3 regions of the Neobacillus sp. DZ-9 genome follow, and region 3 is predicted to be linked to each of the others. Evidence: riboswitches for the same ligand, from Rfam matches in the RefSeq annotation. Region 3 holds a riboswitch; each other region holds the start of a gene.
The links. Region 3 has a riboswitch for S-adenosylmethionine ahead of AC59HZ_RS21325 (methionine biosynthesis PLP-dependent protein). Riboswitches for the same ligand answer to the same signal wherever they lie in the genome.
Positions count from the first base shown of each region.

Region 1: it holds a riboswitch for S-adenosylmethionine, as region 3 does, so the genes downstream of both, AC59HZ_RS23490 (homoserine dehydrogenase) here and AC59HZ_RS21325 (methionine biosynthesis PLP-dependent protein) in region 3, are expected to answer to the same signal.
Region 2: it holds a riboswitch for S-adenosylmethionine, as region 3 does, so the genes downstream of both, mtnK (S-methyl-5-thioribose kinase) here and AC59HZ_RS21325 (methionine biosynthesis PLP-dependent protein) in region 3, are expected to answer to the same signal.

Region 1 is NZ_JCAIOL010000009.1:223,011-227,272, forward strand. It holds gene AC59HZ_RS23475 (carbon-nitrogen hydrolase family protein) at 1-391, shown strand, start outside; gene AC59HZ_RS23480 (GNAT family N-acetyltransferase) at 403-1,065, shown strand; gene AC59HZ_RS23485 (GNAT family N-acetyltransferase) at 1,087-1,758, shown strand; SAM riboswitch class I at 1,836-1,948, shown strand; gene AC59HZ_RS23490 (homoserine dehydrogenase) at 2,022-3,254, shown strand; gene AC59HZ_RS23495 (glycosyltransferase) at 3,427-4,262, shown strand, end outside.
Region 2 is NZ_JCAIOL010000002.1:374,987-379,248, reverse strand. It holds gene mtnW (2,3-diketo-5-methylthiopentyl-1-phosphate enolase) at 1-607, opposite strand, end outside; SAM riboswitch class I at 682-790, opposite strand; gene AC59HZ_RS06365 (pyridoxal phosphate-dependent aminotransferase) at 869-2,047, opposite strand; SAM riboswitch class I at 2,243-2,396, shown strand; gene mtnK (S-methyl-5-thioribose kinase) at 2,496-3,680, shown strand; gene AC59HZ_RS06355 (DUF2087 domain-containing protein) at 3,773-4,262, opposite strand, start outside.
Region 3 is NZ_JCAIOL010000008.1:58,825-63,086, forward strand. It holds gene AC59HZ_RS21315 (polysaccharide biosynthesis protein) at 1-687, opposite strand, end outside; gene AC59HZ_RS21320 (helix-turn-helix domain-containing protein) at 1,268-1,621, shown strand; SAM riboswitch class I at 1,710-1,825, shown strand; gene AC59HZ_RS21325 (methionine biosynthesis PLP-dependent protein) at 1,907-3,019, shown strand; gene metC (cystathionine beta-lyase) at 3,019-4,194, shown strand; gene AC59HZ_RS21335 (bifunctional homocysteine S-methyltransferase/methylenetetrahydrofolate reductase) at 4,209-4,262, shown strand, end outside.

The sequences.
Region 1 (4,262 bases), on a different contig from region 3:
ATTTCCGGAAATTGTCCGTATGGCCAAGGCAAAAGGCGCTGATGTTATTTTCTGTCCATCCTGTACGGATGATCGTCATGGCTTTCATCGGGTGCGTTACACAAGTCATGCACGTGCAATCGAAAATCAAGTATATGTGGTTTTAACCGGAACAGTTGGCTCTCTGCCAACAGTTGACTTTATGAGGGCTAATTTTGGCCAAGCAGTTATTATTACTCCTAATGATATTCCTTTCCCGCCGCGCGGCATTTTAGTGGAAGGGGAAATCAATGATGATATGGTTGTGACAGCCGATCTTGATTTAGATCTTTTGTATGAAGTCCGCGAACGTGGTTCTGTTACAACCTGGCGTGACCGCAGAATTGATTTATACCCTGATTGGGAAAAGTAGGATGTGTTCGGATGTACAGAAGTGAATTTTTTGTTTTCGATAAGGAAAAACCAATGCCGGTTATCATTCGTAATTATTCAAAAGAGGATTTTGACCAGCTCATAGAGATCCAAGCGGAATGCTTTCCTCCTCCTTTTCCATCAGAATTATGGTGGAATAAAGAGCAATTAAATAACCATGTTACCCTTTTCCCAGAAGGTTCTATATGTGTGGAAGTAGATGGAGTATTAGCAGGATCACTTACCGGACTATGTGTGGATTTTGATCCAAAAGAAATGAATCATTCTTGGGAAGAAATCACAGACCACGGGTATATTCGTAACCATAAGCCGAATGGAAGTTCCTTGTATATTGTAGATATTAGCGTTCGCCCAAAGTTCCGAAAACTAGGGCTTGGTAAGTTAATGATGCAGGCCATGTATCATGTTGTGATTGAAAAGGGGTTTGACCGTCTGCTTGGTGGGGGCAGGATGCCAGGCTATCATAAAGTGGCGCATCAAATGACGCCCGAAGAATACCTGGATGCCATCATTAAGGGGGATGTAAAGGATCCTGTCATTACCTTTCTCCTCGGCTGCGGCCGTGTGCCCTTAGGTGTTTCAACAAATTATCTAGATGATGAAGAATCCTGTAATCATGCAGCGATTATGGAATGGAGGAATCCATTCAAATAAAGAATGGGGGATTATTTACAATTGGAGTATAAACGAATAACAAATATTGATGACCCAAATTTTAAAAAACTTCATGATTTAATGGGGAAGATATTCCCGCCTGAGGAAGTATTGGATTATGAGTTATGGAAAGAACCATTAGAAGATCCAAGTATCCGCGTGTTTGTTGCTATTGATGATGAACAGGTAGTTGGAGCTACAGAATACCGCTATTACCCTGATTGGAATATCGCAATGACAGACTTCACCATTATCAGTAAACCAGGGTTAGGCATTGGCCGATTTTTAGCACAGAATCGTTTGAAGGATTTACAATTGCTTGCAAAAGAGAACGAAAAAGAGCTATTTGGTATGTTCGCTGAAATTTATGATCCATATAGAGTGGAACATCATGAATTTGGCGGTGTAAAAGTGATGGATCCTTATGTTCGCAGGGAGGTACTATCCCACCTAGGGTATAAACGTTTAGATCTAGCTTACGTTCATCCATCATGGGAAAATAACGGTGAGGCTGTCTCCGGCCTAGATTTATGCTATATGCCTACAAGCGATGAGGTACATCGTTTGCCTGCAGCGCTTGTAAAAGATTTTCTCACTACGTATTATTCAGTGCTTTCTAATAAACCGCAGGAATGGCTTTTTATGATAGAAAAAATCGATAACAAGGAAACAATTGAATTATTGCCTCTATAAAAAAACTATTGACTTTGACAGAAGATTCAGCTAATATTCATTTTATATTCTTGGAAATTTAATGAAAAATTATATATCTCTTATCCAGAGCGGCGGAGGGACATGGCCCGATGAAGCCCGGCAACCTTCAAGGTAATCCTTGAAAAGGTGCTAATTCCTGCAGGTTTTTATAAAACCTGATAGATAAGAGGAGGAATCCAAGCCCTCTTCTTATGAAGAGGGTTTTTCGTATTTTCAAACTATTTATTGAAGGGGTGCAAAAAATGACTGTTATAAAGGTGGCAATCTTAGGTTTTGGTACGGTGGGTGAGGGTGTCTACCGGACGATTGAATCACATGCTTACGACCTTGAAGCCGTTTTAGGCAAGAAAGTGGAAGTGGCTGCAATTCTAATTAAAAATAAACAGAGGGAAAGAAATATTCGTAAAAATATTTTAATAACTACAGACTTTGAAGAGATACTCAACTTGCCAAAGCTTGATATTGTAATTGAAGCCATTGTAAACAAGGAGCCGACCTTTACATTTTTGCAAAAAGCAATTGAGCGGGGCTGCCACATTATTACAGCCAATAAGGAAATGTTTGCACACCATGGAAAACAACTGAATGAGCTTGCAGAACAAAATAACGTCTCTGTGGGCTTTGAAGCCACAGTTGCCGGGGGAATCCCGGTGATTCAAACACTAAAACAACTATTAAAAATTAACCGGGTTCAACAAATTCAAGGAATATTAAATGGGACCTCGAATTTCATCCTAACCGAAATGAGAGAAAAGAAATGGTCCTTTGCCGAAGCACTGCTTCAGGCTCAAGAAAATGGTTATGCAGAAGCAGATCCAACCAATGATGTCGAAGGCTTCGATGCATTCTACAAAACAATGATTCTAAGCCGAATTGCATTTGGGGAAGAACCGAATTGGCAGGATGTTGAACGTGAAGGAATCACTTCCATCACAAGTGAATTAATTGACGCTGCCGAAAAGTTAGGATTGAGGTTTAAACATATTGCAAGTATCTCTAAGGAAGGCGGCCAAATACAGGTATCTGTTAAGCCGGCTCTTGTCGGGAAGGAGAATCCTTTTTATCATGTAGAGGGCGTCGAGAATGCTGTTAGTGTTCATTCAGATATTGTTGGCAGAATTACACTGCAAGGACCAGGAGCGGGAATGTTTCCTACCGCCAGTGCAGTTATCGAAGATTTGGTATATGTCTGCCTAAATAATCAGAAGGATAGAACATTTAAAGTTGAGGATACGACAGTTTCTGACCTGCAAAGAAGCTGCAAAGAAGAGCTTTGGTTTGTACATGCTCAGAGCAATTATTTTCAAAGCATTCCGTCTAACTTGATTGAACAAACATTCAAACAAGCCTATATAATCAGGGCGACAAAGAGGGATGTAGAGGGGCTGGCTAATCAAGATAAGGAAATTTCTTATTTCCCAATAGTGGGTGAGTATCAGGCAGCAAATGAAGACAAAGTATTGACAGCTCAATAGTAAAAAAAGAGGGCAGCAGCCCTCTTTTTTTAGTTTTTTAAGAATTTGAAAATAATCAGAAAAAATCGTTCGTAACTAGGGATAAGTTTAGACATAATCGTATGTTGAGCATATTGTGTAAAAGCTCGACCTATGGACTAGTTATTGAATACAAGGGAATGGAGGGGGCGGCATGTTAGGAAATAGCTTATATGAACTTTTGCTGACCAAGCTTATTAATTCATTCACTTATGAGTTTTGGGTGAAACCAGAAAGCGTTCATCGGATTGATAAACAATCACGCGAAAAACCTGTAAATGCAGATGGGAAAAATTATATGGTTGGACCAGGAAATGGGGAGTATTATGATGAAGCAGGAATTAGTGTTTCAGTGGGAAAAAATGGAGTAATTGTCCTTGAACATACGGAAATAAATACTTTTGCCGTGTTAGTACATGAAACAGAAATTAACGATATTACTCATATTGCCATTGTTTATGATAATAGATATCCGTATTTATACATTAATGGTGAATTTGTGAAAATTGGTGAACGAAGCCCTAAAAGGTATGTCTACCCGACAGGGATTATTGGTAGTTTGTCAGGCGGATCTTTTAAAGGAGAAATCAAAGAGATTAGGCTTTGGGACCATTGCCGGACTAATAAACAACTTAAGACTTATATGAATCAACAGATAAGTAGAAACAAAGAGGGGCTTTACGGAATTTGGCCAGATCGTCCTGTAAAAGAAACGGATGTAAGAGTGAAGCAAAAAAACACCCAAACCACCCAAAAAACTAGTAAGGCAAACAGAGAAAATAAAAAGAATCAAAATATTGAAGTCAGTATCATTATTCCATCTTATAATAAATTTCCACTCAATATATTTACCCTTTACTCACTCGAACAACAAACATTTAATCCTTCAAAAATAGAAGTAATCTTTATAGATGATGCATCTACTGACCAAACAGAAGAAAATCTTAAAGGTTATAATCCACCTTATCATTTTAAATATATCCGTAATAA
Region 2 (4,262 bases), on a different contig from region 3:
CAGCGTAAAGCGTTTTATGGCCCGTCTCATCATAGACCTCTTTTAACACCTTTTTCCCAGCATCGATTCTTTTTTCAAAGGGTGTTAGTGCATTTTCAAAAAGAATTTCGTCATCTTTAACAAGATCGACACCACCAAGTGCCTGCTGCCTTAGCTGCTCGGCTAAAAAAGAAAGATCTTTACCAAGTACTCCTTTAAAGATGCTCATTAAAAGCGGTCTATCATATACGTTTAATTTCGCTCTAATCCCCTCAATCCCAAATTTCGGGCCTGGGAATAAACGCTTAATATTTTCGGCAAACTCCAAATCCAGTAATTTTATTTTTCCATCCAAAGAAAGTTTTCCAAAAACAGTTGTTAAAATCGCCGGTATATCATTTGAAAAATTAAGTGTCGGATAGGCAATACGAATCAAGGTTTGATTTTCTTTTTCCGAATGAATTCCCTCGATGGAAACGACCCTTCCCTTATGCTTTCGTAATTGGTTTTGTTCGAGTTCGGGCAAATTTGTCCATGAACCCACTGTCAGTCCCAGTGCAATTTCCTCTGCTTTTTTGTCTGGATTTTTTTCATCATGCAGTAAATATGTAGCGATTAATTCAGACATTATTACACTTCCTTTCGTAATAACATAAAAAAACCTCTTCGAAAAGAAGAGGTTAGCATTACCAAACTAACATCTTCTCATCTATCAGCTGTTCGCTGCAAGAATTAGCACCGTGCTTAAAAATGGTTTAAGTCGGTTGCCGGGCTTCATTGGGCTAGTCCCTCCGCCTGCTCTTGATAAGAAAACGATTTGTAATATTCATTATTTTCACATTGGTTAACTTTAGTTTGGATTATCCCAAGAAAGAAATAAAATGTCAACCTATTTTTCAAAAATTTCTAAACTGCTAATTCTTCCGACAGCTTCCCTTAGTTGCTCCTCAGATGATAAAAGTCCAACACGGACAAAACCTTCTCCATATTGACCGAAGCCAATACCTGGAGCGACCATAATATGTGCCTGTTCGAGAAGAATGTTAGCGAATTCCTCTGACGTTAGTCCATCGGGGACCTTTAACCATGCAAAAAAGGATCCTTTAGGTGCGGTAACATCCCAGCCTAGCGAGCGTAAGCCGTCAATTAGGACATTCCTTCTTCTCTCATAAAGCTGATTTAATTCCTTCACACAATCTTGTGATGCAGTTAATGCTTCAGCTGCAGCTTCCTGAACAGCACCAAATAAACTTACATATAGATGATCCTGCAAAAGCTCGATGGCCGAAATAACACTTTCATTTCCTACAGCAAACCCCACTCGCCAGCCGGCCATATTATAGGTTTTGGAAAGTGTATAAATTTCGATCCCCACATCTTTTGCTCCTTCCACCTGCAGGAAGCTGATTGGTTTTTTTCCGTCAAAACCTATTGCCCCATAGGCAAAGTCATGGACAACGCAAATATCATTTTTACTGGCAAGCTTGACAGTGTCCTCAAAAAACTCAGCCGTAGCAGTTGCTCCTGTCGGATTATTAGGATAGTTGAGGAACATTAATTTAGCATTAGATAAAATTTCCGGTGACAGTTCCTCATAATCTGGTAAGAAATGATTACTCTCTCTTAACGGCATCATCGCCATTTCAGCTTGCGCAAGGGCGACACCAGACCAATAATCGGGATAGCCTGGATCTGGGACCAGAATGGTGTCACCAGGGTTTAACAAACACTGAGGTATTTCTACTAGGCCAGCTTTGCCGCCAAAAAGAATGGCGACTTCTTTATCTGGATTAAGGGTAACTCCATATTCTCTCAAATAAAATTCTGATGCAGCCTGTTTTAAATATTGATGTCCTTGGAAGGGCGAATATTTATGGTTGATGGGATTGGCTGCTGCTTCCTGAAGCTTGGCAACAATATGCGCGGGTGTAGGCTGGTCAGGATTTCCCTGTCCCAAATTAATAACATCATAGCCTTGTTCAAGAAATTGACCAACCTTTTTCACAAGGGAGGCAAAAAATTGTTTTGGAAGACTATTTAAAAGATTTGATGGCGGAAATTGTTTCAATACTCTCACCTGCTCTAACTATTTCAATTTTAGTTTGAAATTCTAGTCACAAATGATATAACTTTTATATTTACTTGTAAAGTAAAAATTCCGAAACGTTTTAGATGGCAATACAAATAATTTCCAAAAAATATTGACACTTATCTTTTTATCCTGTTATAGTACTTATCAGATTATTAAATTTATAAAAAGATACTCTTATCATGAGCTGGCTGAGGGATTTGGCCCTTTGAAGCCCAGCAACCGACCATAAACCATTATCAAATGGGGCGGATTTTTCGCCGGGGAAAACCCCAAAAAGGCACGGTGCTAATTCCAACAGAAGGATGTTCTTTCTGAAAGATAAGAGGTGCGACAGACATGAATGTCTTCAGAGCCTCTTTCAAAAAAGAAAGAGGCTTTTTTGTGCTCCATGCACATCCAAGCCTCCAAAAAGGAGAATAAAACAATGAGCCTATTAAAACAACAAACCTATCAACCATTAACCGAAGCTGCAGCAATTGATCTAGCATTAAGTTTAAATGTATTTCCTAAAAATGCGGACCTTACCTGCAAGGAAATTGGTGACGGCAACTTAAACCTTGTTTTTCATATTGTCGATAAACAGCATGATAAAGGCATCATTATCAAACAAGCCCTTCCTTACGCAAAGGTAGTTGGGGAAAGCTGGCCTTTAACCCTAAAAAGAGCCAAGATTGAAGCAGACGCCTTAAAAATTTTTGGCCAAATTGCCCCTGATTTTGTACCTAGGGTTTATTACACGGATGATGCACTCGCTGTAACGGTCATGGAGGATTTGTCTCACCTTTTGATTGCAAGAACAGGCTTTATCCAAGGAGAAGCCTATCCATTAATCTCACAGCATCTTGGAGAATATCTCGCTAAAACTTTATTTTACACCTCAGATTATGGTTTAGGTCCTGCAGTTAAAAAAGAAAGAGTACAGCAGTTTATCAATCCTGAACTATGCAAAATTACAGAGGATTTAATCTTCACAGATCCATTTTATGATGCAGAGACAAATAATTTTGAAGCTGAATTAAGGCCGGCAGTTGAAAAACTTTGGCAGGATGAGGCATTGAAGCATCATGTTAATATTTTGAAAAAAAGCTTTTTAACCGATGCAGAAGTTCTCCTTCATGGTGACCTCCATACTGGAAGCGTTTTTGCCGATCATTCGGAAACAAAAGTTATTGACCCTGAATTTGCTTTTTATGGTCCTGCCGGATTTGATATCGGCCAAGTATTTGCCAACCTACTTTTCCAGGTCATTGTGAACGATAAAAACCGTGATATCTTTATCAAGCATATTGAAACAGTCTGGAATGTATTTGAAAATCAATTTTCTCATTTGTGGGAACGAGAGAATAAGGAACCTATAGCAAAAACATCTGAATTCTTGAAATATAATTTATCTAAATTTTTCGATGACTCTCTAGGTTTTGCCGGCTGTGAATTAATTAGAAGAACCATCGGTCTTGCACATGTTGCTGATTTGGATTCAATCGAAAATAAAGAAATACGTTTAGCTGCTAAACTGAAGACATTGGAACTTGGTAAAAACCTAATTAAACTTCGAAAAGAAATCAAAGACCTACAAGAGTTTATTCATGTAGTTGAAACGGTAATTTAGTAAGGCTATTTTTGCATAAATTGTTAATTAACAAAGTTTACGAAAAGAACCTTTAGTAATGAAACAGCAATCCGAAGGTTCGGATTGCTGTTTCATTCAGGCTTCGCCCACATTTCTTCTGGATTTAGTTCATAAATTCCATTTTCCCGATACATATAATGATTAATGATGAATTCCCGGCGAATCGTCGCATAATCCTCGTGAAATTGTTTAATATACTCATTTATTTCTTTTTCTTCATATTTCTTTCCATTTTTTAATCCCTGTACCATATGCTCAAACACGATTAATTTCTTTTTCCGCTGTGCAGGAATATTTTTTAATTTTCCTTCTCTAGTATAGAAATTCTCAATTATTTTTTGCCTTTCAAGACTATCTTCCACCATATTCTCCAGTTCCTCCCCCCTTTTTTCTAATAGCTGCGAGAGTACTTCGGCCTGCTGTTTGATTAAAGAACTATTTAAATAAAAGTAAATAGTATTTTTATCTCTTCTTTCATATACCAGATGAACCTCGCGCAATTTTTTTAAGTGATGGGTAATTGTTGGTGCGGTTAAGCCAAGCTTGCCTGCAATCGCTTGT
Region 3 (4,262 bases):
CGTTTTAGCAGGTGTTTTAGCACATTCCTGAAAAATAATATTTAACTCTTTTCTGCCTAATGAAGGAATGGCAATAACAATATTATCAATGCGAAGTTCATTAACAACCTGAACAATAGAGTTTACTCCCCCAACAACTGGTATTCCTAAAATATCTAATTGCTGTTTGTGAAGATCATCATCAATAAACCCAACAGGAAATAGATCCGCCCCTTGATTTTTAATGAGCTGCCGGGCCACCATTGTCCCTGCTGAACCCGCGCCAACAATTAAAGTCCGTTTTTTATTATGGTTATTATTAATAAGCGAATCACGGTACAGTCTCCAAAAAAAACGGGATCCACCAATTAAAAAAATATGGAGAAACCATGTGTTTACTAGTAGACGAAACTGTATTTCAAGAGTGAAAAACTTCTGAAGTAAAGCTGCCACAATAATTGATGCAGTTACCACCTTAAATATAATTAGCAATTCTCCTATACTCGCATACTCCCAAGCTTTTTTATACAGTTTAAAATATAGCGAGAATAGGTGATGGCTAACTAGGATAGTTAAAGAAGTGACAATAATCGAAAAAGTAATGACATGTACAGTTGCATCTACCAAGAATCTGCTGAAAAAAATTGCGGTTAAGACAATACAGGAATCAACTAAAAAAAATAGAGACACTCTCTGTCGGTAAGTCATACTTTCTCCCCTTTGAATAGAGTAATTAAAATTAAAGATTTTGATTATCCATCTTCTTAAAGTAAGGATCATCAAAATCTTTAATCGGTAATAGTAGGGCATCAAACCCTCCCTCACATCACACTCCCGACGACGAAACGCGTCTAAGGTATTTTGCAACCCACAGCATGACCGAGTGCCTTCATTGATAATGGTAAGAAGACATCACCTATTATTAATAGAACACCTCGTTTTTAATATAGAACAATTCAGATAAAAAAATTTTTACCTTTACCCTTTAATTTTTTTGTTCCAGCTATAAGTTTATTCTGTATAAAGAACATTATAATCCCTTTATAAAAAAATGCAAATTAAAAAAAGTTGAAATTCGTTTACTTTTCCATGATAACCAGCATATATCTATCATTTTTTTGCATTTTCATATAAATATGTTCTTTAAATAGAACGAATTATATAGTATACTATTTTTACCAAAGAATGCTTAATTGAATAATGTTTTTCGTTTGAGCGAACAGTTAACTTGCTAGATTTATAACATTTTTACTACATATAAAATAAATATGGTAATGAGGAGAAACTTATGATTGGAGAGCGTATAAAGAAATTAAGAGAAGAAAAAAAATTTTCGATTACAGAGCTGGCAGAGTTAGCAAATGTCTCTAAATCTTATTTAAGCTATATTGAGCGTAATCTTAATAAAAACCCTTCTATTCATTTTTTAATGAAGCTGGCAAAGCCTTTAGATGTTTCCATGGAGTTTTTACTAACGGGATTGGATCAGTCTGATAATCCTTCGAGTCCAAATGGGAAGGAACTACTGGACGAGGAGTGGCAATTTATTATCGAAAAAGCCATTAATGATGGCATGAATAAGGATGACTTTAAAGAATATATAAACTTTATTAAATTTAAAAACTGGGAAAAAAGAAGATGAAAGCGCTTTAATCAATTAAATGGTTAAAAAACCAATTGACACAATGTCCTCTTTGTAGTAAATTTTATAAAAAGTCAAAATATTTATTTTCTTATCAAGAGAGGTTGAGGGAATGGCCCGAAGACACCTCAGCAACCTTCAATGTATTTTTCATTGAAAAGGTGCTAAGTCCTGCAAATTATTGGTTAATTTGCTAGATAAGAAGAATGACAATGTGGTCGTTTAGCAAAAGTCTTCTTCTTATAAGAAGGCTTTTTTTATTTATATAAACAAGGAGTGTGCATTATGTACAAAATTGATACGAAATTAGCTCAAATTGGAAATCGAAGTGAGACTGTAACTGGAACCGTTAACCCGCCTGTTTATTTTTCAACTGCCTTCCGCCACGAGGGGATTGGGCAATCAACTGGGTTTGATTATATCAGAACCGGAAATCCAACACGCCAGCTTCTTGAAAAGACAATCGCGGATTTAGAAGGCGCTGATCAAGGGTTTGCCTGCAGCTCTGGGATGGCCGCTATATTAACGATTCTTGCCTTATTTGAATCCGGTGATGAATGGCTTGTAAGCGAGGATTTATACGGCGGAACCTACCGTCTATTAGAAAAAGGCTATAAAAAGTGGGGCTTGAACAGCCAATATGTGAATACGTGTTGTCCGGAAGAGATCGAAAAGAAAATTACTCCGCAAACAAAGGCTATTTTCCTTGAGACTCCAACCAATCCGCTTATGCAGGAATCCGATATTGCTGAAGTATCCAAGATTGCCAAAAAGCACGGGATTCTCCTGATTGTTGACAATACTTTCTATACTCCTCTATTGCAGCAGCCGATTGCACTTGGTGCAGATATCGTTATCCACAGTGCAACGAAATATTTAGGCGGACATAATGATGTTCTTGCCGGGCTAGTTGTCGCAAAAGGCAAAGAACTTTGTGAAGCATTGGCCTTCCATCATAATGGCGCGGGTGCTGTCTTAAGTCCTTTTGATTCCTGGTTATTAATGCGCGGAATGAAGACTTTATCGCTTCGGATGAAACAGCATGAGAAGAATGCAAAGGCTGTGGTTGAATATCTTTCTAATCATGAAGGAGTAACAGATGTCCTCTATCCAGGAAGAGGCGGAATGGTTTCCTTCCGTGTTAAAGACGAATCGTGGGTTAATCCATTTTTACAAAATTTAAAACTGATTAGTTTTGCTGAGAGCTTAGGCGGCACCGAAAGCTTTATCACTTATCCAGCAACGCAAACCCATGCGGATATTCCAGAAGAAATTAGAATTCAGTCCGGTGTATGTAATCGTTTGTTGCGTTTCTCTGTTGGGATTGAAGATGCGGAGGATATCATTTTTGATTTGGAGCAGGCATTAGCCAAAGTTAACGAAGGAGTGATTGTGTAATGGAGACTGAAGAATATTGTTTTGAAACGAAGCTTCTTCATAACCGGCATAAATTTGATCCCGCTACAGGAGCTGTCAGTGTACCGATTCAGCATGCATCAACCTTTCATCAATTTGATATTGATAGTTTCGGAAAATATGATTATGCCCGCAGTTTAAACCCAACTCGTGAAGCGCTTGAGGATGTGATTGCGGAGCTCGAAGGCGGAATTAAAGGCTTTGCCTTTTCTTCCGGAATGGCTGCGATTTCGACTGCATTTCTACTTTTATCTTCTGGTGATCATGTTGTGATCACTGAAGATGTTTATGGCGGTACGTTCCGTATGGTTACTGAGGTGCTTACTCGTTTTGGAATTGAGCATACTTTTGTCGATATGACTGATTTGGATCAAGTGAAACAAGCCATTAAACCGAATACGAAGGCATTTTATGTGGAAACTCCATCGAATCCTTTATTAAAAGTAACGGACATTCAGGCAATTAGTGTGCTTGCGAAAGAAATTAAAGCTTTAACCTTTGTGGATAATACTTTTCTTACACCAGCATTACAAAAGCCTTTAGAGCTAGGCGCGGATGTTGTTCTCCATAGTGCGACCAAGTTTTTATCCGGACATAGTGATGTTGTGGCTGGCCTTGCTGTGGTAAAGGACGAAAATTTGGCAAAGCGGCTATATTTCTTACAAAATTCCTTCGGTGCTGTTCTAGGAGTTCAAGATGCCTGGCTGGTGCTTAGAGGACTGAAGACGCTTCATGTCCGGTTGGAGCACTCCCAAAAATCCACATTAAAGATTGCCCAGTTTTTACAGGATAATCCGCTTGTTAAAAAGGTTTATTATCCTGGTTTGGAAGACCACCCTGAATTTGAATTACAGAAGTCCCAGGCTGAGGGAGCAGGCGCTGTTTTATCGTTTGAGCTGGATGATGAAGAAGCGGTCCGCTCGTTTGTTTCAAATGTAAAAATCCCTGTCTTTGCAGTTAGCCTTGGCGCAGTGGAATCGATTTTATCGTATCCGGCAAAAATGTCCCATGCTGCCATGCCGCAGGCAGAAAGAGAAAAGCGTGGAATCAAAAATAGTTTGCTGCGGCTATCTGTTGGATTAGAAAACCCTGATGACATAATAAAGGATTTTTCACAGGCCCTAGCGAAGCAGTACCAAAATGATTTGGTTTATTAACAAGGAGAATGTATATGAGCTTTTTAGAAAAATTAAAAAATCAAATCTTAATAGCCGACGGGGCCATG